One region of the Micromonospora sp. WMMD980 genome, then DNA from elsewhere that is predicted to be linked to it. Evidence: riboswitches for the same ligand, from Rfam matches in the RefSeq annotation. Region 1 holds a riboswitch; each other region holds the start of a gene.
What was found. A riboswitch is a leader RNA that binds a small molecule or an ion and turns the genes downstream of it on or off. The one in region 1 is predicted to bind cyclic di-AMP.
Positions count from the first base shown of each region.

Region 2: linked by a shared signal. The riboswitch ahead of O7618_RS15060 (C39 family peptidase) and the one ahead of O7618_RS02225 (hypothetical protein) in region 1 are both predicted to bind cyclic di-AMP.
Region 3: linked by a shared signal. The riboswitch ahead of O7618_RS08945 (transglycosylase family protein) and the one ahead of O7618_RS02225 (hypothetical protein) in region 1 are both predicted to bind cyclic di-AMP.
Region 4: linked by a shared signal. The riboswitch ahead of O7618_RS25815 (NlpC/P60 family protein) and the one ahead of O7618_RS02225 (hypothetical protein) in region 1 are both predicted to bind cyclic di-AMP.

Region 1 covers NZ_JARUBE010000003.1:366,559-373,813, forward strand. The annotation lists gene O7618_RS02220 (SRPBCC family protein) at 1-74, shown strand, start outside; gene O7618_RS02225 (hypothetical protein) at 412-1,509, opposite strand; cyclic di-AMP (ydaO/yuaA leader) riboswitch at 1,514-1,644, opposite strand; gene O7618_RS02230 (cation diffusion facilitator family transporter) at 1,790-2,704, opposite strand; gene O7618_RS02235 (AAA family ATPase) at 2,781-4,898, opposite strand; gene O7618_RS02240 (alpha/beta hydrolase) at 5,087-6,055, opposite strand; gene O7618_RS02245 (carbonic anhydrase) at 6,199-6,834, shown strand; gene O7618_RS02250 (hypothetical protein) at 6,873-7,202, opposite strand.
Region 2 covers NZ_JARUBE010000003.1:3,226,712-3,233,966, reverse strand. The annotation lists gene O7618_RS15090 (solute carrier family 23 protein) at 1-551, opposite strand, end outside; gene O7618_RS15085 (alpha-ketoglutarate-dependent dioxygenase AlkB) at 643-1,254, opposite strand; gene O7618_RS15080 (polysaccharide pyruvyl transferase family protein) at 1,310-2,635, opposite strand; gene O7618_RS15075 (acyltransferase) at 2,783-3,961, shown strand; gene O7618_RS15070 (hypothetical protein) at 4,072-4,446, shown strand; gene O7618_RS15065 (hypothetical protein) at 4,622-5,386, shown strand; cyclic di-AMP (ydaO/yuaA leader) riboswitch at 5,693-5,833, shown strand; gene O7618_RS15060 (C39 family peptidase) at 6,040-6,876, shown strand; gene O7618_RS15055 (hypothetical protein) at 6,936-7,255, opposite strand, start outside.
Region 3 covers NZ_JARUBE010000003.1:1,846,519-1,853,773, forward strand. The annotation lists partial or broken gene htpG (molecular chaperone HtpG) at 1-1,217, shown strand, start outside; gene O7618_RS08930 (SDR family oxidoreductase) at 1,284-1,982, opposite strand; gene O7618_RS08935 (helix-turn-helix domain-containing protein) at 2,009-2,485, opposite strand; gene O7618_RS08940 (LLM class flavin-dependent oxidoreductase) at 2,547-4,109, opposite strand; cyclic di-AMP (ydaO/yuaA leader) riboswitch at 4,320-4,464, shown strand; gene O7618_RS08945 (transglycosylase family protein) at 4,463-5,131, shown strand; gene O7618_RS08950 (YbaB/EbfC family DNA-binding protein) at 5,412-5,861, shown strand; gene O7618_RS08955 (M4 family metallopeptidase) at 6,139-7,255, opposite strand, start outside.
Region 4 covers NZ_JARUBE010000003.1:5,471,555-5,478,809, reverse strand. The annotation lists gene O7618_RS25820 (peptidoglycan recognition family protein) at 1-1,734, opposite strand, end outside; cyclic di-AMP (ydaO/yuaA leader) riboswitch at 1,968-2,105, shown strand; gene O7618_RS25815 (NlpC/P60 family protein) at 2,116-3,150, shown strand; gene dcd (dCTP deaminase) at 3,223-3,801, opposite strand; gene O7618_RS25805 (pyridoxamine 5'-phosphate oxidase family protein) at 3,880-4,428, shown strand; gene O7618_RS25800 (zinc metalloprotease) at 4,499-5,479, opposite strand; tRNA gene O7618_RS25795 (tRNA-Gly) at 5,682-5,755, shown strand; gene O7618_RS25790 (hypothetical protein) at 5,851-6,003, opposite strand; gene O7618_RS25785 (hypothetical protein) at 6,300-6,902, opposite strand.

The sequences.
Region 1 (7,255 bases):
TCCGCCAGGCCCGGGCGGCCCACCTGGGCCTCGCCGCCCGGCTCGGCGCGACCCTGGAGGGCCGGCCGGCCTGACCCGCCCCCATGGCTTGTGGGTGGAGACGGGGTGAGCAGCGCGCTGGCGGTCCCGATCAGCCAGACCGCCACGCTCAGCGGCGCGAACAGCCAGGTCACCAGCAACGCCGCCGCCGGATAGACCACCTCGGGGTCGGCCCCGCGCAGCCCGGCCACGCCGAGCGCGAGCAGCGTCAGGTCGGTGCCGAGCCAGCCCAGCGACGTGGTCAGGTGCGCGGCGAGCAGCACTTTGCGGCCGGCGGGGGAGAGTCGTCTCATGCCACCGATCGTCGGCCGCCGCGTGGCCCACGTCGTGGGTCAGGCGGCGACACCAGGCGTACGTCGGTGAGCGTAGTGCTCAGTAGACCGACAGGTGCACGTGGTTGGTGTGGTCGCTGGACGGGTCGCCGTTGCCACCGCTGTACGACTTCCACCCGCTGCTGGGCAACCAGATCCGCTTGAACCAGATCACGTAGAGCACGGCGAGCGGGTCGGCGTTGCGGATGAAGTACGCGGACAGGTTGTTGCCGTACGTCTTGTCCCCGCCGCTGGCGACTCCGCCGAAGCCGTCCTTCTGCGCCGCGAAGTCGCAGGCCCGCCCCTTCGGGTGCTCACCGGAGCCGCTGGGCCGATGGCAGGAGACGTACCTGGTGAAGCCGGCCGCCTTGGCCTGCTGCAACGCGTGCAGCGTGCGCGGGGTGATGCAGCCGCTGGCCGGCGTCGGGTCGTTGACGCTGCACGACTCCGCAGGCCAGGAGCCGTCGGAGTTGCGCTTGGCCGGCTTCGCGTTCGCCGTGGACGTGCCCCGGGTGCTGCCGCCGTCGTCGCCCGCGTCGCTGCCGCGGCTCGGGGCCGGCCGCCGGTTGGCGACCTCCAGCGCCCGCTCGGCCTGGTTCTTGCGCTTCGCCATCAGCGTGACCTGCTTGCGCTGTTCGGTGATCTCGCCGTCGAGCGCGGCGCGGGTGCGGGTCGCCTCGTCCCGGGTGGCGATCAGGTCGCGCAGCGTCCGGTCCTCGTGCGCGGCGACCGTCTCCAGCGCCGCGGCCCGGTCCATGAAGCCTTCCGGCGTCCGGCTGGCGAGCAGTGCCGCGGCGGTGCCCATCCGGCCGGTGCGGTACGCCACCCCGGCGATCTCACCGACCTTGGCGTCGCGTTCGGCCAACTCCACGTCGATGGTCTTGAGTCGGTCGTTGAGCTGCTTCTGCCGGGTCACCGAGCGGTTCAGCGCGGCCTTCGCCTCCAGCCAGCCCTTGCTGGCCGCGTCGAGCTGGTCGCGCAGCGCGGGGGTGCCGCCCTCGTCGTCGCCGGGCGCGGCGGCGAGCAGGCCGGTCGGGGAGGCCGCCCGCGCCGCCGGGGCGGGGGAGACCGGCACGGTCCCGACGCCGAGGGCCAGCGTCGCGACGAGTAGGGCCGCCAACCGGGCGGCCGTCCGTCGTACAGGTGCCACTGTGGGCATTCGCGTGTCCTTCCGTCAACCGCCGACCGGGTTAGCTGACGGGTTCGGGACGGAAGATCCCTACCGCTGACGCGGATGCACCCCACGTACGTGGTTCCCCGGCTCGCCCTGCGGGCGATTAGGCGCCGGCCGCGCCCACGGGTGCCGGAGTGACGCCCGAGGTGTGGCCGCGGCCGAGCCTACCGGCGTTGCCCGGAGCCGGCTCCGCCACCCGGAGCCGGTAACCGGGCAAAACCGGCATAGGCCAACAATAACCACGCTGATTTAAGTCTGTCCTCAATTACCACCCGGTCGGGCCACAGGTGCCGGCTGACGCTCCGGGTTCGATCTGCAACGTGGCGTGGTCGATCGAGAAGTCCTCGTGCAGCGCGGCCCGGGCCGCGGCCAGCACGTTGGCGACCTCGGCGCCCCCGTCGACGGTGAGGTGCGCCGAGGCGACGTCCATGCCCGAGGTGAGCGTCCAGACGTGCAGGTCGTGCACCTCGGCCACGCCGGGCACGGCGGCCAGCCGGTCGTGCACCGCGGTCACCTGGAGGTGCTCCGGTGCGGCCTGCACCAGGATGCGCACCGCGGCGCGGCCGAGCCGCCAGGTGCGCGGCAGGATGAACAGGCCGATCGCCACCGCGACCACCGGGTCGGCCCACCACCAGTCGGTGAGCGCGATGACCAGCGCGGCGCCGATCACGCCGAGCGAGCCGAGCAGGTCGCCCAGCACCTCCAGATAGGCGCCCCGCAGGTTGATGCTCTCCTGCGCGCCGGAGCGCAGCAGCGCGAACGCGGCGACGTTGGCGAACAGGCCGAGCACGGCGACCACGAGCATCGGGCCGGCGAGCACCTCGGGCGGCTCGCCGAACCGGCGGACCGCCTCGACGAGGACGTAGATCGCGACGGCGCCGAGCAGCACCGCGTTCGCCAGCGCCGCGAGCACCTCGAGTCGGTAGAGCCCGAACGTGCGCTGCGGGTCGGTGCGGGCGCGTCGGGTGGCGCTGATCGCCGCGAGCGCCATGCCGATGCCCAGCACGTCGGTGAACATGTGCCCGGCGTCGGAGAGCAGGGCGAGCGAGCCGGTCGTGACGGCGGCCACCGCCTCGACCAGCATCAGCGCGGCGAGCAGCGCGAAGGCGGCCCAGAGTCGCCCTGCGTGGCGGTGCGCCGCGTTCGCCACCGCGCCGCTGTGGTCATGACCTGCGCCCACGCACACACCCTCCGCCTCGTGCCCCGGCCGGAACCAATCTATGCTCACATCGCTATGTGTGCAAGTGAGGGTGGGGTCACGCCACCGGGTCGAGCGTGGTCAGGCGCTGGGTGGCCCGGGAGAGCGCCACGTAGAGCGTGCGGACCCCGGAACCCGGATCGGCCCGGATCTCACCCGGCGCCACCAGCACCACACCGTCGTACTCCATGCCCTTGGCCTGCAGGCTGGTCACCACCTGGAGCCGGCCGCCGCCCAGCTCGCCCAGCCAGCCGGCCACCTCGTCCCGGCGCGGCACCGGCGTGATCACGCCGACCGTCCCCTCCACCTCGGCCAGCAGCGTCCGGGCCGCCTCGACAGTGGCCGCCGGCAGCTCGGCGGCGGCCACCGTGCGCCGCACCGGCGGCACGCCGGTGGACCGCACCGCGTCGGGCAACGCCAGATCCGGGTACAGCCGGCGGATCTCCGCCGCCGCCACCGCGAAGATCTCCGCCGAGTTGCGGTAGTTGGTGGTCAGCTCGTAGCGGTGCCGGCGACGCCGGCCCAACGCCTGGTCCCGGGCCCGGTCCAGCTCCTGCGGGTCACCGGTCCAGGCGGTCTGCGCCGGATCGCCGACCACGGTCCAGGACGCCAGGCGGCCGCGCCGTCCGACCATCCGCCACTGCATCGGCGACACGTCCTGCGACTCGTCCACCACCACGTGCGCGTAGTCGCGGTAGTCCGCCGGACGCTCCCGGGCCGCCGCCCGCGCGGCGCGCTGCCGATCGGCGTACGTGCTCAGCTCCCGCACGCCGCCGGCGAGCTGGTACGGGTCGCGCTTCGGCTTCGCCCGCCGCACCGGCGTGCCGAGCAACGCGTCCAGCTCGTCCAGCAGGGCGATGTCGGCGACGGTCAGCCCGTCGGTGTCGAGCGTCCGGTAGGCGTCGGTGAGCAACCGGATCTCGGCCGAGGAGAGGACCCCGCCGGCGTACCGGCGCAGCCGCTCCGGCCGGGCCAGCCAGCCCAGCACGTGGCGCGGGTGCAGCCGGGGCCACCAGGCCTTGAGGAACTCGCGGAACTCCGGCCGCTCGATGATCTCGTCCTCGAACGCCGGCTGCTCCGGCAGCCGGCCCACCCGCAGCGTGCGGGCCTGCGCGAAGAGCGCGGCGAGCACCGCGTCGAACGCGGCCCGGCGCACCTCGTTACGGCGCGCGCCCCGGGTCAGCGTCCGGTCCCGCACCGCGTCCAGCGCCGGCCGGTCCAGCCGCAGCAGCTCCCCGCGGTAGAGCAGGCGCAGCTCCGCCGGGGAGTCCGGCACCGCGTCCCGGACCGCGCGCTCCAGCACCCGGCGCATCCGCAGCGAACCCTTCACCGCCGCCACCTCCGGCGGGTCGGTCCGGGTCGCGGACAGGCCCGGGAAGAGCGAGCCGAGCGAGTGCAGGGTGGCGGTCTCCTCGCCGAGCGACGGCAGCACCGACGCGATGTACTCGACGAACACGCCCGACGGCCCGACCACCAGGATGCCGCCGCCGGCGTACCGGGCCCGGTCGGAATAGAGCAGGTACGCGGCCCGGTGCAGGGCCACCGCCGTCTTGCCGGTGCCCGGGCCGCCGGAGACGATCGTGACGCCGTTGCCGGGGGAGCGGATCGCCTCGTCCTGCTCCCGCTGGATGGTGGCCACGATGTCGCGCATGCCCCGGCCGGTGGCCCGGGACAGCGTGGCCAGCAACGCGCCGTCGCCGACCACCGCCAGGTCCGGCGGGGCGGCCTCCGGGTCCAGCAGGTCGTCCTCGATCCGGGTGACCTTCTCCGCCGTGGACTGGATCGTGCGCCGCCGCACCACGCCGCGCGGCTCGGCCGGCGTGGCCTGGTAGAACGCCGCCGCCGCGGGGGCCCGCCAGTCCACCACCAGCGTCTCGGCGTCGTCGGCGCGCACGCCGAGCCGGCCCACGTGCAGCACCTGCCCGGTCCGCAGGTCCAGCCGGCCGAAGACCAGCCCCTCGTGCTCGGCGTCCAGCACGTGCCGGCGCTGGGCGGCGTGGAAGACCATCGCGTCCCGCTCGACCAGCGCGCCGAAGGTGCCGACCCGGGCCAGCTGGTACCCCTCCCGCTCGGCGGCGGCCGCGGACCGGCGCAGTTCGGCCAGCCGGGCGTACACCCGGTCGAGGTGCCGCTGCTCGGCGGCGATCTCCCGGTCCAGCGTGGTCTGGTCGGTCAACGCGGTGCTCCTGTGGTCGGACGGCACGACGGGCTGAATGAGGGTACGGGCCGCCGGCAAACCGGACGTCGGGGCCATGCCGCTGACCGGCACACGGCCGGTGTCGCCTGCCCCTTATCCGGCCGTTCCCACCCGTTTCCCGGCCGTTCGGCCGCGGGGCAGGCGGCCACCCGTCTCCCGGCCGCGGATCAGGCCGCCACCCGACGAGCGGCCGACCGGCGTCGCCGACCGTCGACCGACCGGGTGGCCGGCGGGGCCGAGCCGGCGAGCACCCGGTTCACCACGCCCGCGACGGCGGCGTTCACCACGTCCGGGCGCTCCATCATCAGCATGTGGCCGGCGCCGGGGCAGACGGTCAGCTCCGCGGTGGGCAGCGCCGCCGCGATCGACTCGGCGCAGGGCGGCGGGGTCAGCCGGTCCCGGTCGCCGACCAGCGCGGCGGCCGGCAGCCCGCCGAGCGCGGCGAGCGTCTCCAGCCGGTGCTGGGCGCCGATCGAGGCGCGGAACCCGCCGATCGAGCGGAGCGTGGCGCGCGCCACCGCCGAGGTGACCAGGCGGATGTCGGCCGCGTCGCAGCGGTCGCCGAAGAGCATCCAGCGGATGCTGGGGCGCAACGCGCGCAGCAGCGCGTGCGGCGGACGCCAGCCGCCGCAGCGGGCCAGCACGCCGGCCCCGGTGGTCTCCGCGAGACGGATCAACCGGGTGATCCGGGGCGAGAGCCCGTAGGCGGTGTGCGTGTGCCCCTCCGCGGTGGTCGAGACGAAGACCAGGCCCGCGGTGCGGGCGGCGAACCGGTCGGGGTGGCGGTGCGCGTACTCCATCACGGTCATTCCGCCCATCGAGTGCCCGACCAGCACGACCGGGCCGGACGGGGCGAACGCGTCGACCACCGCGGCCAGGTCGTCGCCGAGCTGGGCCAGGGTGGCGTCACGCAGGGCCAGGCAGCTCGACCGGCCGTGGCCGCGCGCGTCGTAGGCGACCGTCCGGACCCGGTCGCCGAAGCGCTCCCGCAGGTCGGCGAGTTGCCGGTGCCAGCTGCGCCCGTCGAGTGTCCAGCCGTGCAGCAGGACCACGGTGACCTCGGCGTCCACCGGCCCGGTCGCCGTGACGTGCAGGCGCACGTCGTCGGGAAGCCGCAGTTCCTGGTGCTCCGGCATCGTCCACCTCCCCGGACCGCTGGGCCACCGGAGTGACCCGGCGGTAACACCGGCGTTACCCGCCATGACACCATGGCAACCGGGGCGGTGAGAAGATTCGCCGTCCGCCCGCGCCGGGTCGGATCGGTGACCAGGCTGGGGGCATGCCGACCACGCCCGCCGCCCGGAGCCCCCGGGCCGCCCTGGCCGAGCTGCTCACCGGCAACCGCCGCTTCGTCAGCGGTCAGCCGCTGCACGGGCACGACGTCAGCGCCGCCGCGGCGGTGGCCTCCGGCGACCAGCAGCCGTACGCGGTGGTGCTGGGTTGCATCGACTCCCGGGTGCCGCTGGAGGCGATCTTCGACCAGACGTTCGGGTCGATCTGCGTGATCCGCACCGGTGCGCACGTGCTGGATCTGGCCGTCCGCGGTTCGATCGAGTACGTGGTGGGGCAGCTCGGCGTACGGCTGGTGATGGTGCTCGGCCACGAGCGCTGCGGCGCGGTCGCCTCGACAGTCGACGCGTTGCGCACCGGGCACCGGCCGGACGGGGCGCTGGCCTATGTGGTGGACCGGATCGCGCCGGCGGTGCTCGAGGTCGGGCTGGACGACCCGGCCGCGCATCCGCTGGCGATCCGCCGGCACGTGCGGCGGACGGTGGCCGCGTTGCGCGCCGACGACCGGCTCGCCGCCCCGGTCGCGGCCGGTGAGCTGGCCGTGGTGGGCGCGCTCTACGAGCTGGCCACCGGCGAGGTCACGGTGCTGGCGGAGGAGGAGACGCGCGACCGCCCGCCGGGGTGATCCCCGACGGGCGGTCGTGGTGGTGCGGGTGAGGGCGCTCAGCCCTCGAAGACGCCGGCCTCGACGAGACGCTTCTCGGTCGCGTCCCAGCCGTGGTCCGGGTGGGCCGCGGCCAGGCCGTTGATCTCGGCGCGGATCTTGGCGGCGTGGCCGGCGGCGGCCAGCACCCGGATCTCCTCGACGAAGGCGTCGGAGTCGGTGCGCAGGTGCGCGGTCTTGCCGTTGGTCAGGTTGCGCACGTAGGCGTGCTTGCCGCCGTTGAGCGGGATCAGGTACTTGAACTCGCCCAGCACGCTGAGGGCGCCACCCTGGCCAGCCTGGCCGGCCCGGACTGACGCGCGCGCGGTCTTAGAGGTGTTGCTCGCCACGGAGGTACTCCTTGCAGACGTACGGTGGGGACGGGAAACGTCCGGGGGCTGAT
Region 2 (7,255 bases), 2.9 Mb from region 1:
CTGGGCGTGTGGAACTCCGGCAGCCCGAGCCAGGCCGCCTGCCGCAACCCGGTGAGCGCCTCCTGGTCGAGCTGACCGGTCACCGCGGCGACCAGCCAGCCGACCACCACGCCGAGCAGGATCGACAGCCGGGCCAGGAAGCCGCGGAACACCACGGTGGTGACCAGGATCGCGAGCAGGGTGAGCACGGCGATCAGCGGCTGGGCCCTGACGCCGGTGCCGGCGCCGCCGCCGTCCCAGGCCACCGGCGCCAGGTTGAGCCCGATCAGCGCGACGATCGCGCCGGTCACCACCGGGGGCATCAGGGCGTCGATCCACCGCGCCCCGGCCAGGTGCACCACCACGCCGACCAGCGCCAACACGGCGCCGGCGACCACGATGCCGCCGAGCGCCGCGCCGATGCCGCCGTCGGTCTTGGCGGCGATCACCGGGGCGATGAACGCGAACGACGACCCGAGGTACGACGGCAGCCGATTGCCGGTGACCAGCAGGAACAGCAGGGTGCCCAACCCGGAGAAGAAGAGCGTGGTGGCCGGCGGGAAGCCGGTGATCAGCGGAACGTCATCGCCTTGCCCTGCACATCCGTGTGAGGGGTGTGATCGACCCTGGGAGTTGTTTCTAGCACGGGCGGAGAACGGGAGGTCAGGCCACCCCGGCGGGGCGGAACTGCACGCTGACCCGGGGGCCGACCGGCCGGGTGGTCTTCGGCACGGCGTGTTCCCAGGTGCGCTGGCAGGAACCGCCCATCACCACCAGGTCGCCGTGGCCGAGCGGGAAGCGCAGGCTGGCGCCGCCACCGCCGCGCGGGCGCAGCAGCAACGCGCGCGGCGAGCCGAACGAGACGATCGCGACCATGGTGTCGGTGTGCGCGGACCGGCCCTGGGTGTCGCCGTGCCAGGCCACGCTGTCCCGCCCGTCGCGGTAGAGGCACAGACCCGCGGTGACGAACGGCTCGCCCAGCTCCGGCGCGTAGTGCGCGGTGAGCGCGTCTCGGGCGGCGGTCAGCGCCGGGTGCGGCAACGGACGGCCGCCGGCATACCAGCAGAGCAGGCGCGGCACGTCGACCTCGGTGTCGTACATGGTGCGGCGCTCGGCCCGCCACGGCACGTCGCGGCGCAGCGTGTCGAGCACCGCGTCGGAGCCCCGCACCCAGCCGCTCAGATGGTCGACCCAGGCGCCCCGGCTCAGGTGGTGCCGGCGCAGCCGACCGACGAGCGGGCCCAGGGTCGGGCCGTGCTCGGCCAGGTCGAGCATCGAGGGCTGGTACGCGATCTCGGACACGTCCGTGATCGTACAGGCGTACTACCCGTCAGCGCCGCAGTAGCCGGCGGACCGGGTCCGGGACGGCCTGCTTGATCCGCTCGCGCAGCCCCTGCGTGCGCAGCGTGCGGAGGGTGTCGGTGAGTTTGAGATTCTCGTCGCGGAGCCGCTGGATGCGGGTCACCAGCTCGGCGGGTGGGGTGGCGGCGGCGGGCCGGACGGCGGGCGGGAACTCCGTCTCGCGGACCCGCCTGTCGAACGCCGCCGCGCTGTCGCCGTCGGCGAACGAGGTGCCGAGGTCGTGCTTGGCCAGGAACCTGGTGATCGTGTCGAAGCGGTCCTTGTGGCCGGCGTTGAGCGCGGTGTAGTCGGCCTCCGCGTAGAGGTCGGCGGCGTCGACGTCGGCCGGCACATCCCGCATGATCCGGTGCGGGATGTCGAAGTAGCGGGCCAGTTCCAGGGTGCGCGAGTCGTGCGCGAAGAGGTAGCCGGGGGTGCCGGCGATCAGCGCCGTGATGGTGCCGTGGATCCGGGTGCCGAAGTTGAAGTCGAAGCCGGACAGGTGCGTCATCCAGGTCCACGGGTCGACGAACATCCGCACCTTGTCCTCGACGAACAGCGGGTGCGAGGTGTGCAACGGCATCTCGCTGCTCTTGCCCCGGTGCTCGGGCGCGTCACCGTAGAGCAGCGTGCCGAGGGTCCGCAGGTCCTGCGGGATGTAGCACAGGTTCGGGTAGCGCTCCCGGTGGTGGCGGACCACCTCGGTCATCGAGGCGACGTAGGGGGAGATGGTCAGCGCGATCCGGGCGTCGGTGGTCAACTCGGGCCGGCCCTTCTCCAGCCGGAAGTTGTCGCCGTGCAGGAACATCGACGGACAGCCGATCTGCTCCACCGCGGAGAAGCCGAGGGTGCGCAGGTAGCTCTCGGTGATCTCGCCGCGTACCCCGATGCTGTGCGAGCGGTCGAGCACCGCCCGGCAGAACGCGCTGACCGCGTCGTCGATCGGGCGCAGGTACTCCCGGTCGCCGTCGACGTTCGTCTGCACGCCGACGCCGAGGACCACCACCGGGATCTTGAGCCGTTCGATCAGCCGGGTGAGCGGTTCGAGGCGGTGCGCGAAGCTGCGGCGGAAGGCGTTGGCGAGCGGGACGACGAAGACGTCGTGTCGCTCGTTGATCTCGTCGGCGTCGCGCGGGTCGGCGGGCTTGCGGGTCGCGGTGATCTCCGCCGTGGAGGTGGCGAGCAGCTTGTGCGCGGCGTGGCTGAACACCAGGTTGCCGGTGTTGTCGCTGATCCAGTTGCGGCTGAAGGTCTCCTCCGGCGTCAGGACGTCGAACGGGCCCTTGCGGGCGCGGAGGAGGATCCTCTGGTGCATCCGGCTGCTCACCTTCCGATACGGGCCGGCGGACGCCGGCGGGTGCCCACAGGTGCGGGAACGGAAATCCTATCCGCCGCCCGCCGGTGACCGTCCGGACGTCGCCGCGCGGGAGCCCACGGTTCACCACCCGGTAGGGTGCCCGGGATGACCAGTGCCCCGACCACCACCCGTGCGCCGCGGCTGCCGTCGCTGACCGGGCTGCGGTGGATCGCCGCCCTGCTGGTCTTCGGCTTCCACGCGGGCACCATGCGGATCATCGCCGAGCCGCAGTGGAAGGCGGTGATGGACAAGACCTTCAGTCTCGGGCTCTCCGGCGTCGAGTTCTTCTTCATCCTCAGTGGATTCGTGCTGGTCTGGTCGTACCGCGACGGCGAGCGCGCGAGGACGTTTCTGCGCCGCCGGTTCGCCAAGATCTACCCGAACCACCTGGTGACGTTCGTGGCGGCCCTGGCCGTGGCGGCCTGGTTCGCCGACCCGGTCCTGCCGTGGGCCGCGATCGGCAACCTGTTCCTGGTCCAGGCGTGGATCCCGCTCAACGGCTACTTCTACAGCGTCAACAACGTGAGCTGGTCGCTCTCCTGCGAGCTGGCCTTCTACCTGTGCCTGCCGCTGGTGGTGCCGTGGCTGCGCCGGTCCGGCACCGGCTGGCTGCGGGTGGTGCTGGCCGCCGCGCCGCTGCTGATCCTGGCGCTCTGGCCCGCGCAGCAGTTGGTGCCGGAGGACCAGCGCTGGTGGTTCACCCAGATCTTCCCGGTCACCCGGTCCTTCGAGTTCTGGATGGGCGCGGCCGCCGCCGAGCTGATGCGCCGCCGACGCTGGCGCGGCCCCGACCTCACCGTGGCCAGCCTGATCTTCGTCGCCACCTGGGTGGTCGCCGCGCTGTGGATCCCGGCGGAGTTCTGGGCGGCGCTGCTCGCCGTGGCGTACCTGCTGGTCATCGCCGCCGCGGCGGACGCCGACGTGCGGGGCCGGCGGACCCCGTGGCGGTCGCGTCCGATGCTCTGGCTCGGCGAGGTCTCGTTCGCGTTCTACCTGGTCCACGTGCTGGTCATGGTGACCGTCCTGCGGCTCACCGGCGACTGGGGAACCGGCCTGCCCGGGTGGCGGGGCCCGCTCGCGGTGCTCGGCTTCCTGGCGCTCACCCTGGCGCTCGCCGCCGCCCTGCACCGCTGGGTGGAGGTGCCGATGATGCGCCGCCTCGGCCCGCCGCGGCGCGCCCACCCGGAGTCGGCCGCCGCCGCGCCGGGCGTGCCCGCGCCGAGGCCGGCCGCCGACGACGACGCCCGCTCGATCGAGTACGCCGGGCGGCGCCGGCCGGACTGAGCCGTCCGGGCGTGGCGGGCGTCCCGGGCGGGGTGACGGCGTCGACGGTCGTGCGTCGCGACACGCCGAGCGGCGGTGCGCGGTGGTGGGATCGGGGGTAATTTGTACCCGTGCTTCCGATCGCGCTCACCTGCCCCGTGTGGTGGGTGGCGCGCTGGGCCGCACGGATGCTGGCCAGCCTGGCCGTGGTGGTCGCCTTCTCACTCGGCGCGGCCACCTTGCCGGCCGGCGCCCCCGCGACCGCGCCGGTCCCGTCCGGTCCCATCACCGGCCTGACGGTGCGCGGTGCCGCCGACCCCCGGGCGGAGCGCGGCGATCTCGCCGCCGAGCGGCGGCGTGATTCCGCCGCCGCACGGCAGGCGGCACCCGCCGGCGCTCCGGAGCCGCCGCTGGCGGGCGCCGCCCCGGCACCGGTGGGCCGGCTCTCGCTCCCGGGCCGCCAGCCGCCGGCCCTCGCCGGACCACGGGCCCCGCCCGCCCGCTGACCCGCCACGAGCGCCGCCCGCCCGCTGACCCGCCACGGGCCCGCCGGTGCCGCCGTTCGCCGAACCTCACCCGCGCCCGCCCGTCGGCGGTGGGCGGCGTCCGTATCCCGGCCGCGCCCCGCCCCGACCGGCCCGTGCGAATCCTCCCGCCCTCGTCTTCCGTCAGGTGCCCACCATGTCGCAGACCGTTCTGCTCAACTTCCTCACCGACGTCCCCGAGGCCGCCGCCATCTGGTCGGCCCTGACCGTGCTCGCCCTCGTCCTGCTCGCCGTGCTGGTCGCCCGTCCCGAACGCGACGGCGCCGCCGAGGTCGATCCCGATCCGGTCGACGTCGAAGCCGCCCACCGCGCCGATCTCGCCCGCTACGCCGACGAGGTGACGGTGGCCGCCGCCGGCGCCGCGCAGACCGCCCGCCGCCGCCGCGAGCAGTGGTTGGCCGCGCAGAGCGAGGCGGCCGGGGCCTGGACCGCCTACGACGAGGCGGACGCCGCCGCCCGCCGCCTGGCCGGCGCCGGCGCGCTGCCCGCCCCGCACACCCCGCACACCCCGCACGAGTACGCGGCGCGGGAACGCTGGTTGCACCACGCCGCCATGACGGCGCACTGGCGGGGTGACCTGACGGCCCGCCAGCTCGCCGACGTGCTGGCCCACCGCAACGGGTGGGATCCGCGCCGCCACCCGGCGGAGCAGGAGATCGTGCTGGCCCGCACGATCCGCGACGGGCGGCGGGCCGGCTGGGAGGCGACCGCCGAGCGGGAGCGCCTGGCCTGGCGGGACGCCGAGTTGGCCGCCGAGTCGGCCCGGGCGCTCGCCGCCGAGGCGTACGCGGCGGCCGTGGCGCTGCGGCCCGTCCCGACGTCCCGGGCGCCGGCCGCGACCCGCGTCGCGGTCCCGGCGGCCGTGCCGGGCGCCCGCTGGCGGCCGGCCCGGGTGGGCTGAGCGGCCGGCGTCGGCCGAATCGTTACCGAGTGTGGTGAGGCCGGTCACCAGCGTGCCTCGGCCGCCGGTCGCCGGGGCCGATGGCCGGTGCCGCGCCCGATGCCCGTTTTCCCGCCGTCCGGATGTCCCGCTTTCCGCCTGCCGGTGCCGTCGTCGCCCCTTGTCCCATTGAGGGAAGTGGGTGACCGGCTGTTCCGAATCTGTAGTCGACACTGGCGTTTCCGCAGGTGAGGCCGCTTGGCACGGCGTGTACCCACCGGTAGTGTCGGCGCGTCCGGTGCGGTTCTCGATCGCCGATGGCGACGCCGCGCCGACCCGCCTAATCGTGCACACACGAACCGGGGACCCACAGCAACACCGGGGTGAATCCGCGAGCCACGGCCGCGGTAGGGCGTACTTCCCGCCCGAATCCGTCAGCTAACCCGGTCGGCGGCCACGGAAGGAGATCGCGCCCGTGCCCACCACCCCCCGATCGTCCCCCCGCCTCCACGGCCACCGGGTGCCGACGCTCGCCTGACCGGCGACCCGCACCCGACCCCTTGCCCGCCCGGTCGTCCGGGCGTCGCTTCCCGCGGCCCTGCCGCCCGCCAGCGCGTGTGAGTTCCTCCGCGCGCCGGGCCGGCGCGTGCCGCTCACCCCCGTGGAGGAACACCGTGAAGCACCACCTGAAGCGTCAGCTGCGGCGGCTCGCGACCGAGCGCCCATACCAGATCATGGCCGGCTCGGCCGCCGCCCTCGTGCTGGCCGCCGGCGCCGGCACCGCACTCACCACCGACGGCGCCCCGGCCCGGACGGAGAACACCGCCTCGGTGGCCGACCTCGGTTCCCGGCTCGGCGACACCGCCAGCCGCAGCGAGGCCCGGATCGCCGTCCCGTCGCCGAGCGCGTCACCGAGCGCGTCACCCCGGCCCAGCGCCAGCGCCTCACCCTCGACGAAGGCCGCCGACCCGGACACCACCACCCGCAAGGCCGCGCCGAAGCCGCCGTCGCGCAAGGTGCTCGACTACGACTACCAGGCGCAGACCACCTACTACTACTGTGGGCCGGCCGCGGTGCGCAACGCGCTCAGCGCCACCGGCATCGAGCGCAGCCAGGACACCCTGGCCGTCGCGCTCGGCACCACCGAGATGGGCACCAACTCCGCCGAGGACACCACCCGGGTGCTCAACCAGCAGGTCAAGGGCGACCCGTACCGGACCCGCATGATCCCCGGGGCGGCCACCCGGGCGCAGATCGACCAGCTCCAGGCCGACGTCGTCCGGGCGGTCGGCAACGGTCGGGCCGTCGTCTCGAACATCGCCGGCGACGCCACCGACACCGACGGCCGCTGGCACTCGTTCCCGGGCGGCCACTACATCGCCGTGGTCGGCTACCAGAACGACGGTCGCACCGTGCGGATCGCCGACTCGGCCGACCCGTCGCTGCCCTCCTACTGGGTCACCACCATCGACCTGGCGAACTGGATGGCCACGCGCGGTTACTCCGCCTGACCTCCTTCCGGCACGCGTGAAGGCCGGCACCCGTTCTCGGGTGCCGGCCTTCGCATGTCTTACTTGGTCCAGTGCTGGGCGACCAGGTCGGTGGCCTGCTTCTCCCACTGGGCGTAGGCGTCCGGGTAGGCGCTGACCTGCACGGTCTGGGCGGCCTCGGTCAGCGGCATGTCCTGCCAGCCGTCGACCTGCTTCAGGCCCTTCAGGAACGCCAGGGTGGCGTGCTCGGGGTCGGTGATCTCCTCGGGCGTGCCCCAACCACTGGAGGGGCGCTGCTGGAACAGGCCCAGCGAGTCGTGGTCGTTGCGGTCGCCGAGGTGGCCGAGGTTCTCCAGCTTCGACTCCTGCAGGGCGGTGGCGATCGAGACGACCGCGGCGC
Region 3 (7,255 bases), 1.5 Mb from region 1:
CACCACCCGCGAGGAGCAGACGCTCAACTCGATGAAGGCGCTCTGGGCGCGCTCACGCGACGAGGTCGACGAGGCCGAGTACAAGGAGTTCTACCGGCACGTCGCGCACGACTGGGCCGACCCGCTGGAAACCATCCACATGCGCGGCGAGGGCACCTTCGAGTACGAGGCGCTGCTCTTCCTGCCCTCGCACGCCCCGCTCGACCTGTTCTCTCCGCAGGGCCGCCGCGGCGTGCAGCTCTACGTCAAGCGCGTGTTCATCATGGACGACTGCGAGGCGCTGATCCCCAACTACCTGCGCTTCGTCAAGGGCGTGGTGGACGCGCACGACCTGTCGCTGAACATCTCCCGGGAGATCCTCCAGCAGGACCGGCAGATCCGTGCGGTGCGCCGACGGCTGGTCAAGAAGGTGCTCGGCACGCTCAAGGACATGTCGGCCGAGTCGTACCGCACGTTCTGGACCGAGTTCGGGCCGGTGGTCAAGGAGGGTCTGCTGGAGGACCCGGACAACACCGAGGCGCTGCTCGACCTGGTCCGCGCCGCCTCCACCCACGACCCGGCCGAGCCGACCACACTGCGCGACTATGTCGAGCGGATGAAGGACGGCCAGACCGAGATCTACTACGCCACCGGCGAGAACCGGGCGACCATCGAGAACTCCCCGCACCTGGAGGCGTTCCGGGCCAAGGGCTACGAGGTGCTGATCCTCACCGACCCGGTGGACGAGGTGTGGGTCGAGCGGGTCGGCGCGTACGAGGGGAAGACGCTGCGCTCGGTGGCCAAGGGCCAGGTCGACCTGGAGACCGAGGAGGAGAAGGAGAAGGCCGAGGCCGAGCGGCAGGAGTACGCCGACCTGCTCACCTTCCTCGGCGGCGCGCTCACCGACAGCGTCAAGGAGGTGCGCCTGTCCACCCGGCTGACCACGTCGCCGGCCTGCGTGGTGGGCGACGCGCACGACATGACGCCGACGCTGGAGAAGATGTACCGAGCGATGGGCCAGGAGGTGCCCCGGGTCAAGCGGATCCTGGAGCTGAATCCGACCCACCCGCTGGTCACCGGCCTGCGCAAGGCCCACGGCGAGGGCGGCGACACCACCGCGCTGACCGAGACCGCCGAGCTGCTGTACGGCATGGCGCTGCTGGCCGAGGGCGGCGAGCTGGCCGACCCGGCCCCGCTTCACCCGCATCCTCGCCGACCGCCTCGCCCGCAACCTCTAGCTGAAAGGAGGGGCCCCTTCTTAACGCCTCCGGTAGAGGAGGGGCCCCCGCTTAACGCCCGGAGGCTCAGGGGAGCGTGGGGTAGAGCGCGGCCACGCCGCCGGACAGGCCGGCCCGGACCCGGCGGGACGTGTCGTCGGCGAGGATCTCGTACCGGTCGGCCTCGACCCCGTCGACGGCGAGCCGCGCGACCTCGGCCGGATCGGCCTTCGGCCCGGTCACCCCGGCGGCCATCTCGGTGTCCATGTAGCCGACGTGCAGCCCGGCCACCCGCACGCCCCGGCCGGCGAGCTGGACGCGCAGGGCGTTGGTCATCGACCACTCCGCGGCCTTGGCCGCGCCGTACGCACCGACCTGTGGAAACGTGATCCAGGACAGCGCCGAGAGGACGTTCAGGATCGTGCCGCCACCGTTGGCGGCGATCCGCGGGGCGAACGCCCGCACCACGGACAGCGTGCCGAGGTAGTGGGTCTCCAGCTCCAGCCGGATCTGCGCGAGGTCGCCGTCGAGCAGGTCCGCGCCGGTGCCGACGCCCGCGTTGTTGACCAGTAGCGTCACGTCGCCGGCCAGGTCCGCGGCGGCTGCCACCGAGGCGGGATCGGTGATGTCGAGGCGTACCGGGGTGACGCCGGGCAGGTCGACGGTGTCCGGGTTGCGCGCGCCGGCCCAGACGGTCGCGCCCCGGGCCGCCAGCTCGGCGGCCAGGTGCCGGCCGAAGCCGCGGTTCGCGCCGGTGACCAGGGCGGTGCTTCCAGCGATCTTCATGTCTCGCTCCGAGGATGGTGAGGTGATCAGGAGGTACGCAGACCCGGGCCGGGCAGCACGGTCAGCTCACCGGGCGGCACGTCGTGCCCGGCGTCGCAGCGCAGCCGGGCGTGCACGTCGGCCCCGCAGTCGTGGTGAGTGACCCGGACGGACGGGCCGGCCTCGTCGGCGGCGTACGCGTCGCCCCACTGCCGCAGCGCGGCGAGCACCGGCAGCAGGTCGCGACCCTTGGCGGTGAGCACGTACTCGTCGCGGGTCCGCCGGCCGGGCTCGCGGTAGGGGCGCCGGTCGAGCAGCCCGTCGGCGACGAGCTGCTTGAGGCGGGTGGCGGCGACCGGCTCGCTGACGCCGACCCGACGGGCGAAGTCGTCGAAGCGCCGGGTGCCGAACAATGCCTCGCGCAGCAGGAGCAGCGTGGTGCGGTTGCCGACCACCTCGATCGCCCGGGCGATCGAGCAGTTCGCGGTGGACCAGGAGTCACGCCGCGCGAGGAGGTCCGTCATGCGACCGACGGTACCGAGCTGACTTAGGGAAACGAAAGTCAGCTACCTCACAGCCTTCCCCTCACAGCTGGCCGGGGAAGAAGCCGTGCCGGGCCAGCGGCTCGACGATCTGGTGCTCCTCGTACGACAGGTGCGACAGCAGCGTGTCGGTGAGCAGATCCACCGCCTCCTGCAACGCGGTGAAGTCGCCGGGGGAGGCGACCAGCGCCACGAGCGCCCGGTCGACGCTCTCCACCACGCCGTGGATCACCACGTGCTCCTGCTCCAGGCGGTCGAGCACCGGCCCCAAGCCGGCGTCGGCGCGGCGCAGGTGCGGGAAGATCGACGCGTCCTCCAGGCCGTGGTGCTGGGTCACCACGGTGCAGTACGCGGCGCAGTAGGCGCCCAGGGTCCAGTCGTTCTGTCGCATGGTCATCTCGTTCAGCGCGGCCCGCGCGCCGCCCGGCGACACCGCCCCGCGCCGGACCTGGTCCAGCAGGTCGCGCACCTGGGCCAGCTCCTGGCGCAGGTGGTCGTGCACGTCCACCAGGTGCTGCCCGGCGGCCTGCCCGCGGGCCGGGTAGACGTGCCCGGGCGGCGGTGGAGGCGCGGTCGGACGGGTCGTCTCGTCCCAGAGGCGGTGGGCGCTGCGCCGTACCCCCGGGTCGGGGGTGGGGGTGACCGCGAGCGTGCTCGGACCGCCGGCGACGGCCTGCTCCTCGACCACGGCGCGGGCCCCGCTGCCGGGCGCGGTGCGCTCGGCGGCGACCAGCTCCCGGACGGCCGGCGCCACCTCCTGGGCGAAGAGCTGGATGGCGCGCGGTTCGTCGCTGCCGAGGATGAACGTGGCGACGCCGTGTTCCAGGGTGAGGCCGGCGAGCTGCTCGATCCACTGCTCCGGCGGCCCGGCCAGGAAGCCGGTGGACGAGCGGGCGAACGTGCCGGTGACGTTGAGCATCCGGCGGATCGCCGCCGGATCGCGCCCGGCGGCCCGCGCGCCCTCGTCGACGAGCGCGTTGAGCGCCGGCAGGTCGTCCGGCCCCTTCGGCAGGTACGACAGGGACGGCAGCCAGCCGTCCGCGGCCCGGCCGACCAGCCGCAACATGCGCGGCTTGTACGCGCCCACCCAGATGCCCACCGGGTGCGCGGGCGCCGGTCCGCGCTTCGCGCCGACCACCCGGTAGTGCTCCCCGTCCACCCGGATCATCCCGCGCCGCCCGGTGTCCCAGACCTCGCGGACGACCTGGATCGCCTCGTCGAGAGCGTCGACCGCCGCGCCGGGGGAGAGCCGCCGCCCGCCGGTCGCCTCGATCGCGTCCCAGAACGCGCCCGCGCCCAACCCCAGCTCGACCCGGCCGCCGGTGAGCAGGTCCAGGCTGGCCACGCTGCGGGCCAGCACCACCGGTTGGCGCAGCGGCAGGTTGAGCACGTTGCCGGCCAACCCGATCCGGACGGTCGCGGCGGCCACGTACGACATCAGCGTCCAGGTGTCCAGGAAGCCCGGTTGGTAGGGGTGGTCCTGGAAGGTGACCAGGTCGAGCCCGGCCTGTTCGCAGAGCGTGGCCAGCGCGACCACCTGGTCGGGGTGACCGGCGGCGGGGGTGAGGAAGCCACCGAATGCCAGCTCGTGTCCGTGGTCGGTCATCCGTCCCACTCCTCGCGTGATCTTGCCTGGTCCCGCCCCACGGTAGCTCCACCAGCGCGCCGGCGACGGTGGACCCGCCACCGTGGACGCGGTAGTCCGGTCGGGTGAAGAACGTCACAAGAAGTAGGCGATAGTCGTCGATCATCCTTAGCGTCGGTTCCGTTCGCACCCGCGGACACCCCGGGCCGGTAACGCCTAATCCCGCCGCCGGCCCGGTGGTAACCGAACCTCGGGCGGGAGCGGGGGACCCACACGTTCCACGGTGCACGTCACCTCGGGGTGAAGCCGCGACCGGCGGCCGGGCTCCTCGGCCCGAACCCGACAGCTCACCTCGTCGGCGTGGAGGAATCCACATGTCAACTGCATACTCAACCCGGCGCCGCCGGACCCTGGTCGCCGCGCTCGTCGCCGGCGCCGCCACCGGTGCCGCGGCCCTGTTCGGGCCGGCCGCGCCGGCCAGCGCCGCGAGCGTGAACTGGGACGCCGTCGCCCGCTGCGAGTCGGGCGGCAACTGGCACATCAACACCGGCAACGGCTACTACGGCGGGCTCCAGTTCTCCCAGGGCACGTGGAACGGCCACGGCGGGCGGAAGTACGCCGCCCGGGCCGACCTGGCCAGCCGCTCCGAGCAGATCACCGTCGCCGAGAGGGTCCTCGACGGGCAGGGCATCGGCGCCTGGCCGGTCTGCGGCAAAAAGGCCGGGTCGAGCGGCCAGAAGGCTCGGTCCGGCGGCGACAGGGCCGGTTCGAGCGGCAGGACCGCCGGGCCGCGCGGTAAGAAGGCCGGCAAGAGCTCGGCCACCTCCACGAAGAAGGGCACCTCACCGCGTCCGTCGGCCGGTGCGCGGCGCGGTGCGCCGGCCACCGGCGCCTATCTGGTACGCCCCGGCGACACCCTGTCCGAGATCGCGGCGGCCAAGCACGTCGCCGGCGGTTGGCGCGCCCTGCACGCGCGCAACCGTGCCGTGGTCGGTGCGGACCCGAGCCTGATCTTCCCGGGTCAACGGCTCAGCCTGCACTGATCCCCGGCTCGCGGCGTTCCCGCGGTCCGTGCGGGTGCCGTGTCCGCGACACATCCTGCGGGTCGGTGGCACGAGTCCTCGGGACGCGTCGTGGCGACCGGGGACGGAACGCCCGGCCGGGTCATCCGGTCGGGCGTTCGCCGTCGCGACACGCCGGGGTCCTGGGCGTCCGTCCTGCTCCCGGCGTCGACGGTCGGCCGGGCGCGGCGGTTGACGAGGTTCCGTCGCCGGTGGTTGCTATGGTCACGAGGCTCGGCTAAGACGTGAAGAAAGCGCGGATATGACCAACGATGCGTTCTCGGCCGCCGCGAGCCTCGACGAGCTGCTGACCCGCACGCAACAGGCGCTGGCCGCGATGCGGTCCCGGGCCTGCGTGCTCGCCGACGGCGAGCCGGGTGAGCTGCTCCGGGCCGAGGGGGCGGCCGCCGGTGGCCGGGTCCGGGCGGTCGCCGTCCAGGGTGGCCGGTTGCACTCGGTCGTCGTCGACCCGGAATTGGCCGGCGTGTCGCTGGAGGTCCTCTGCGGACATCTGGTCGACGCCGTCAACGACGCGTTGAGCGAGTTGGACACGCGGGTCGGCGACTCCGCCCGGGCGGACACCGACGCGCTCGCCGCCCGGCTCGGCGGCCTGCCCGACCAGGCGGAGCTGTTCAGTCGGACGGTGCACGAGGTGGCCGCGCGCATCCGCCGCGACCGGGACGCGGCGACCCGCGCCGCCCACCCAGCCTGAGCGGTCATCCGTGCCTGAGCGGCCACCGCTGTCTGAGTGCCAGCCGCATGGCCGGTCGCCCGGCCTTGCGTGTCGGCCCGTCCGACGGCGAGCGGTCCCGCCGTGCCGCCCGCTGTCCCGGCACTGGCGGGACGCGCGACATGTGCGCCGTCCTCTTCCTGCTGTTCGGGATTGCGCTCCCGAACAGTGGGAGCGGCCGACCCGGGCCGGGCCGGGAGTTGGAGACACGGAACGGCCGGCCGTCTCCGAGGAGGACGGCCGGCCGCTCGCGTCGGGGTCAGCTCAGCGTGACCGCGGTGTCGTCGACGACGAAGGACGTCTGGAGGGAGGCGTCCTCCACGCCGCTGAAGGAGATGGACGCCGTGGTGCCGGCCAGCGACGAGATGTTGAAGGATCGCTGCGCGTAACCGGTGGCCTTGTTCAGGTTGGAGTAGGTGGCGAGCGTGGTGCCGCCGGCCTTGACGGTCAGCTTGTCGTAGGCGGTGGTCGTGGTGGACTCCGCGCTGTCGATGTGCAGCCAGAACGTCAGGGTCGCCTTGCACCCGGCCGGGATGGTGACCGACTGGCTGAGCGTGTCGGTGTGCGAGGAGCCGTAGCCGTCGAGCCACGCCTTGTACGAGCCGCCGTGCGCCGCCTGGCCGCTGTCGGTGGTGATGACGCCGGAGGAGGCGCTCCAGCTCACGTTGCCCGACTCGAAGCCGGGGTTGGCCAGCTTGTTGCCGGAGCAGCCGCCCGAGGGCGGGGTGGTGGTGGCGGTCGGCGTGGGAGTGGTGCCGCCAGAGCAGGTCGGGTCGCCGGACTGCGCCGGCACGCTGACCGCGTCCCAGGCCGCCTTGACCGTGTTGAACTCGGTGCAGCCGGTCGGGTAGAGGTTCTTGGCCGCCTGCAACGTCCAGGTGCGGTACTTGAGGTAGGACGAGGACGAGGTCTTCAGCAGCATCGCGTTGTACATGATCTTGATGGCCTTCTGGATGCCCAGACCGGTCACGCTGCCGCCGTTGCAGGTGGAGCTGGTCGGCTGCCCGTTGGTGGGGCTGTTGCCGTTGGCCAGCAGGTAGAACCAGTGGTTGCCGGGGCCGGCGGAGGCGTGCACCTCGCCACCGGGGACGCTGCTGGAGTAGCAGTTCGGGTCGCCGAGCGCGCCCGGGTTGTACATGTTGCGGATCGGGCCGGAGCCGACCAGGTTGATCTTCTCGCCGACCAGGAAGTCCGGCGCGTCGTAGCTGGACGGCTCGTTGGCGAACCACTCGGTGGCCGCGCCGAACGTGTCCGCCACGAACTCCTGGGTGCCGCCCCGGGAGATGCCGCCCGGGGTGTGGTCGTCGATGCCGTGGCCGATCTCGTGGGCCACCACGTCCAGCGAGCCGATCCACTGGCCGGCGGTGTTCTTGCCG
Region 4 (7,255 bases), 5.1 Mb from region 1:
GGCCTTCCCGGGCCGCGGCGTCACCACGAAGCCGGTCGCCCACTTCGCGGTGGGCGCCGAGGCCGGGTTCTGGAACCACGCCTTCTGGCCGAGATACCAGATCGCCGTCCAGTCACCCTGCCGGCCGGCCACCGCGTACGTCTGCCCGGCGGAGGCGCGGGCACCGTGGTCCGAGATGTACATCGTGTCCGGCGTGCCGTCCGGGCGCAGCCCGAGGTCGTTGACCAGCGGGGCGTCCGCGCTCGGCGCGGTCCGCAGCACGACCGCCGAGGAGCCGCGCGACGGGCAGGTCTCGGCCGGCGGGGTGGGCGTCGGGACGCCCGGCGGCTGCTGGTTGCAGCCGACGAACGCCGGTCGGTTGGCAGCGAAGTCGGGGTCGATGGTGACCAGTCCGGTGCGCGACGTGCCGGTGGTCCGGAACGGCGCCTTCATCAGGTCGAAGTAGTGCGACCAGTCCCAGTAGGGTCCCGGGTCCCAGTGCATGCCCTTGACCGTGCCGGCGGTGGTGCCGGGCACGTTGTCGTGGCCGATGATGTGCTGCCGGTCCAGTGGGATGCCGAACTTGTGCGCCAGGTACCGGACCAGCTTGGCCGAGCTGCGGTACATCGCCTCGGTGTACCAGGTGCCCTGCCCGGCGAAGCCCTCGTGCTCCAGGCCGATGGACTTGGCGTTGACGTACCAGTTGCCGGCGTGCCAGCCGACGTCCTTGGCGTTGATGTGCTGCGCCACGTAGCCGTCGACCGAGCGCAGCGTGTAGTGCCAGCCCAGGTAGTCGGCCCGCTTCACCAGGTCGACGCTGGGGGCGAAGTAGCCCTCGGTGTCGTGGATGACGATGTATTCGATCTTCTGCTGCTCGGGCCGGTCGCCCAGGTCGTGGTTGCCGTAGTCGCCCGGGTCCGCGCCGAGCTGCTCGTAGGGCGCGGGGATCCACTCACAGGCCAGCCGCACCGGGCATTCCAGCCCGTCCGGCCGCGTGGCGTGCCGCAGCCCGAGCCGGGTCAGGGCGGCGCGGTCCGGACGCGCGGCGGTGGCGGCCAGCGTGACCCGCTGCCCGTCGTCGGTGGTGCGGGTCGCGCCCTGGCCGAGCTGGTCGTAGACCTCGTCGGCGAAGGCCGCCGCCGCGTCGGTGGTGTCCGCGCCCGAGTAGCGGGCCACCGCGCCGTACCAGGCCGCCGGGTCGCTGGCGGCGCCGACCGGCCCGCCCAGTGCCTTCTGGTACGAGGCGAGCAGCGCCGCGCCGCCACGGATGTTCGCGGCCGGATCGGTGCGCAGCTTCTGCGCGTCGAGCCCGGTGAGCGTCGCGGCGGCGTCGACCGTCTGGAGCGAGGCCGTCGGCAGCGGCGTCTCCCGGGCCGGCGCGGCGGCCGTGGCCGGGTCGAGCGTGAGCGGGCGCGAGTCGTCGCCGCGCGGGTCCTCGTCCTCGTCGACGTGCGCGCTGCCGGGCGTGGCGAGCACGTGGGTGGCGTCGGTCAGGTGCATCGGGCCGTAGCCGCCGCTGGTGCTGGGCTGGCCCGGGTGGACGTCCCAACGGGACTCCAGGTAGGAGACGCCGAGCAGCACGTTCGGCGGCACGCCGTACTCGGCCGCCGCGGCGGCGTACTGCTGCTGCCGGTCTCCGACGGCCGGCGCGGCGGGCGCGGCGATCACCGGGCCGGTGGTGGCCAGTGCGGTCGCGGTCGCCACGGCGGCGGCGAGCAGTATCCGTCCGCCCGACGGCGGGGGTGAGAGGTGCATCGAACCTCCTGGACAGGGATGGGGGTCACTGCGTTCCCACCCTCACTCCGGGCACCCGCGTCGGTCAATACCTTTCCGGTGTTGAAAGTTGCGTGAAAGAAAGCTTCACTCGCGTCTCGCGTCAGATATTGGGTACGGAGTGTCACTGCCGTTCGGGTTGCGGATCGATAACGGAGGTACCTACTCTGGTCAATCGTCGGCCGCCAGTTTCATCGTCCAACCCGGGCGGTGACGGTCCGACACCGCCGAGTCGCCCACGGGCGAACCGGGGACCCAGGTACCTGGGGTGAATCCGCAGCCACTGCGGTAGGGCGGCTCCCTTCCCGCCCGAACCCGTCAGCTAACCCGGTAGGCGGTCAGACGAAGGAGTACGGACGCCCGGTGGCACACCATGCCCCGCGGCCGACGTCGAGCCGGTCGATCGACCGGTCCGTGGTCGTGCCGCGTTCCCGCTGGTCCCGCTTCACCACCACACTCGCCGCACTGGTCGGCGCCGCGGTCGTCATGACCGGTGGCGCGACGGCGGCCCACGCCGAACCCTCGGTCGCCGAGATCGAGGCCCAGATCGACCGCGACTGGAACAAGCTCGAACCCGTCATCGAGCAGGTCAACGCCGTACGCGAGCAGCTCGCGGTGCGGCGCCGGCAGGCCGACGCGCTCGGTAGGCAGATCACCCCGCTGCAGGCGCGGGTGGACGCCGCGCTCGGGCAGGTCGGCGGGCTCGCCGCCGACGCGTACAAGGGCGACAACCTCTCGACCGTGAACGCCCTGCTGGGCAGCCGCTCGCCGAGCGAGCTGGTCAGCGGCCTGGAGATGCTCGACCGCTTCGCGCACCACCAGCAGGAGCAGGTGCGCGACATCGCCGAACTCCGCGACGAGCTGGCCGCGAAGAAGAAGCCGCTGGACGCGATGGTCGCCGACCTCAGTCGCACCGAGGCGCAGCTCGCGGCGAAGAAGAAGCAGATCGACGCCGAGATCGCCAAGCTGCAGAAGCTGCGGCTCAAGGTCTACGGCAACGGCGGTGGCGGCCCGCTGCGTCCGGCGCCCTGCCCGTCCGGGTATCCCGGCGGCGCGGCCGGAGTGGCGGTCAAGTTCGCCTGCGCCCAGATCGGCAAGATCTACGTCTGGGGCGCCGCCGGCCCGGACCACTTCGACTGCTCCGGCCTGACCATGGCCGCCTGGGCGAAGGCCGGCGTCTCGCTGCCGCACAACGCCCGCCAGCAGCACAACGTCACCCGGCGGGTCAGCCGCGCCGAGCTGCGCGCCGGCGACCTGGTCTTCTACTACGGCGACCTGCACCATGTGGGCATGTACGTCGGCGACGGTTGGGTGGTGCACGCCTCCCAGTCCGGCAAGCCCATCACGATGAAGCGCGTCGACGACGGCGACATCAACAGCTACGGCCGCCCCGGCTGAGGTGCAAGGAGGGGCCCCCTGTTAACGCATTCCGCATAACAGGGGGCCCCTTTTAACAGGCGGCGGGCGGCGTCAGCGCGTCGGCCAGGTGCGCCAGCTCTGCCAGGAGCGGCTCGGCGTGGGGCCGCGCTGGCCCTGGTAGCGCGAGCCGTAGACGGCCGAGCCGTACGGGTGCTCGGCCGGCGACGAGAGCCGGAAGATGCACAGCTGACCGATCTTCATGCCCGGCCAGAGCGTGATCGGCAGGTTCGCCACGTTGGACAGCTCCAATGTGACGTGCCCGGAGAAGCCCGGGTCGATGAAGCCGGCGGTGGAGTGCGTCAGCAGGCCGAGCCGTCCCAGCGAGGACTTGCCCTCCAGCCGGCCGGCCAACTCCTCGCCGAGCGAGATCACCTCGAGCGTGGACGCGAGCACGAACTCGCCCGGGTGCAGCACGAACGGCTGCCCCTCCGGCACCTCCACCATCGAGGTCAGGTCGTCCTGCTGCACCGACGGGTCGATGTGCGTGTAGAGATGGTTGTTGAAGACCCGGAACAACCGGTCCAGGCGTACGTCGATGCTGGACGGCTGCACCAGCGTGGGCTCGAAGGGCTCCAGCGCGAGCGTGCCCGCCTTGATCTCGGAGACCAGGTCGCGGTCGGAGAGCAGCATCGGAACACCATAGCGACCGGTGCGGGTGACCTGCGTGTCGGACTGCGCTCTCGTACACCTGTTCGATAGGATGTCGGCATGGCTTCCTGGTCCGAATTCGCCGCCGACGAGCCCCGCCTCGCCGCCGAGATCCGCCTTCTGTTCCAGCAGTACGGGCCGGGCTTCGGCTACCTCGCCACGGTCCGCGCCGACGGTGGCCCCCGGGTGCACCCGGTCTCCCCGCTGATCACCGATGACGGGCTCTGGTGTTTCGTCATCGACTCGCCGAAGCGCCGCGACCTCGAACGCGACGGCCGCTACGCGCTGCACTCCTTCCCGCCGGAGGAGAGCGACGACGAGGCATACGTGGCGGGTCGGGCTCGCCCGGTTTCCGATCCGGCCGCCGTGGCCCGGTTGGCCCGGCTCGGCCGGGCGACTCCGCAGGGCGATTGGCGGTTGTTCGAGTTCACCGTCGATGTGGCGATGCTGACCCGGCGCGACCAGGTGGCCCGCCCCGGTGCCGGCGGGCCGCAGGTGCGGCTCTGGCTCGACCCGCACGACGCCACGCCGGTCCGGCGACGCGACCCGCTCGTCGCCGAGGGTCGACGCGGCCGGCACGGCTTCGACACCCGCCGCCCGGCCGCCTGACCGGGTCCGCAAACGACAGGTGCCGGCCCCGTCCGAGGACAGGGCCGGCACCGGTACGCGGTGCGGCAGGTCAGGCCGCGCGGTAGGCGTTCCACGCGGTGAGCATGCGGCTCGCCTGGCCGGCGGTGAACTGGTACATGCAGGAGTCGTAGGTGTAGTCCATGAAGTTGGTGATGGGGTCCTTGCCCGTGGCCGAGCAGGTGTCCCGACCGGTCGGGCAGGCGTACGCCGGGGAGGCCTCGGCCGGGGTGTCGGAGACGCTGTCACCCGAGCCCGAGCAGCCGCCCTGGAAGGTGTGGTAGAGGTTCAGCCAGTGGCCGATCTCGTGGGTGCCGGTGTCGCCCTGGTTGTAGTTGGTGGCGGTGCCGCCGGGCAGGGACTCGTTCAGCACGACCACGCCGTCCATCTTGTCCAGCGTGCGCTTCGGGAACGTCGCCCAGCCGAGCAGGCCGTCGCTCAGCTCACCGAGATACATGTTCAGCGTGTTCTTGCCGCCCGTGCGCAGCGAGGTCTTCATCGACCGCTCCGCCGAGGAGCCCTGCACGATCGGGTACCACGACGGGTTGGTCACCCGGTTGATCTTGGCGAGCTGGAAGGAGAACGCGGTGGCCGCGCCGCCCGTCGAGCCCGAGTAGGACTGGTTGAGCACGCTGATCTGCTGGTTGATCAGCGAGTCCGGGATGTTGCCGCCGGCCCGGGTGCTGTTCTCCTGGATGACGTGCACGACGACCGGGATGGTGACGGTCGCCAACGGGGTGACCGCGCCGGTCCGGAAGTTGGCCCGCTCGCGCTGCGCGGTGGCGAGGTCGGCCTCGCGCTCGCGTACCTGCTTGGCGGTCAGGTGGTTCGGGTCGAGCTTGGCGTGGCCGCCCTTGGCGACGCGGGCGTCGGCGTGGGCGTCGGCCGGCTCGGCGCAGACGCCGGCCGGGGCGGCCGAGAAGGCCGAAGCAGCGGGGACGACGCCGACGGCCGCGGTGCTGAGCAGCAGCGCGAGGGTCGACGTCGCGACACCGGCGGTACGCCGGGTCAGCAGGTTGGGACGGAGTCCCATGGGCCCACCTCTTTCTGACGGCGTGACCGGGGGTGTGTCACGCCGGGTCGGAAACGTGGAGCAGACGTTACATCCCATCGACAAATTTGAGAACGGCCATATGTTGCCGGCATGCAACATCGCTTGATCAACTGGCCGGACCGCTCCGGCGGGGGTGCCTGGGTGCACGGGGATGGTGACCTCAGGTACAGTGGTGCCGCCTGCGGGTGTAGTTCAATGGCAGAACATCAGCTTCCCAAGCTGACAGTGCGGGTTCGATTCCCGTCACCCGCTCCACCACGAAGGCCCTGCCCAGGACGCGAGTCCGAGCCAGGGTCTTCGACGTTCCACCGGCCATCAGCGCCCCTCCGGCCATCCACCGGCCACGCTTCTCACCTGCCTTCTTGCCCTTGTCCGAGGGCTCGGCCACGCAGCGGCCGACCTTGTGAAAAGGCGATGCGCCGCTGCGCGGCCAGCCGCCGCACGTAGTGGATGCTCATCTTCATCGGCGGCGCGGCTTCCTCCACCGTCAGCACCTCATCCACTGACCGTCATCCCTCCCCGCTCTCGGTGGGCTTGCAGCTAGTTGCCGAACGTCAGGCGGGTCGGCAGCCCGTCTCGCGGCGTCGAGCCGGGCGCGCCACTGCCTGCGTTCCGAGATGGCGTGGAGGACTCGGTGGCCGATGGGTGGCACGTCGAGGTCGGTGGGTTTGTCGAGTTCCCAGGCGTGCCATCGCTCGCCGCTGGCTGTGACGGTGTCGGCGTCGCGGTCATAGTGTGGGCCGCTCCACCTTGTCGTCGTCCGGATGTGCCCGGCCGGCCTGTGCCCGCCGGTTCGCTCCTACTTGAGGGGGTCGGTGCTGATGTAGAACACCATCCCGACCAGAGCCAGCACGTCGACCGTCAAGAGGACGAGGTGTACATACCGGTGCCGGCGCACCATCGTGCCGGCTACGAGTGTCGCCGGCGTGTGCTCCAAGAGCGCCGCGATCCTGTCCAAGCGCGTTCGGTACCCGCCTGGACGCACCCGGTTGTGACCGCCCACTGCCGGCGTCAGGGCAGCGATCGGAATGGGCGAGTGCCCGGAAACCTGCAGCTCGATGCCAAACCCATCGATCCGGACCCCATCGACCAGTGACCGCGGAACGCTGTATCTGACGAGCGGGTTGCCCACGACGACATGCGTGCGGGTCACCGCCACGAAGGCAGCCGGCCCTGCGAGGTACATGAGCAGCACAAGCGTGCCGATCGGCACAAGGAGCAGCAGCAGCATCTGGGAGGTGTAGGGGATGTGGGAGGGCGCTACCCAGACGAAAATGCCGGTCGCCGTGCCCATGGCGATTGCCAACAGGGCGAGCGGGTCATTCCGCCGGATCATGGCCTCAACTCCCCACCAGGCCAGCTGACCGCCCCACACGGATACGGTCAAGGTCACCAACTGCACCAAGTAACCCGGTCCGCGTCGGTGCCCCAGACTAGCGGCAGGTCCCACACACCGGCTGACAGCAGTTCTGACCTTTGCAAGGCAGGGTCATGATGTACGCGTGGGGCGGAAGGCACTGGACCGTTGGTGCGGGCGTACACCCGGAAAAGCAGCACGAGTTGGCTGCTCCCTCTCCTTCCTTGCTGGCTACGCGTTATGGAGCTGGGCCGTGCACGACTGGGCCGATGCCAGCGGCTACCGCGGCTTGTTCGACGGATGGCGCCCGTGGTACTTCGCCGTCGCCGCCGTGACCTACTGGCCGCCTGTGTGCCTCCTCTGGTGGTCGATGTTCCCGAGGGCGGGACTGCTTCCAT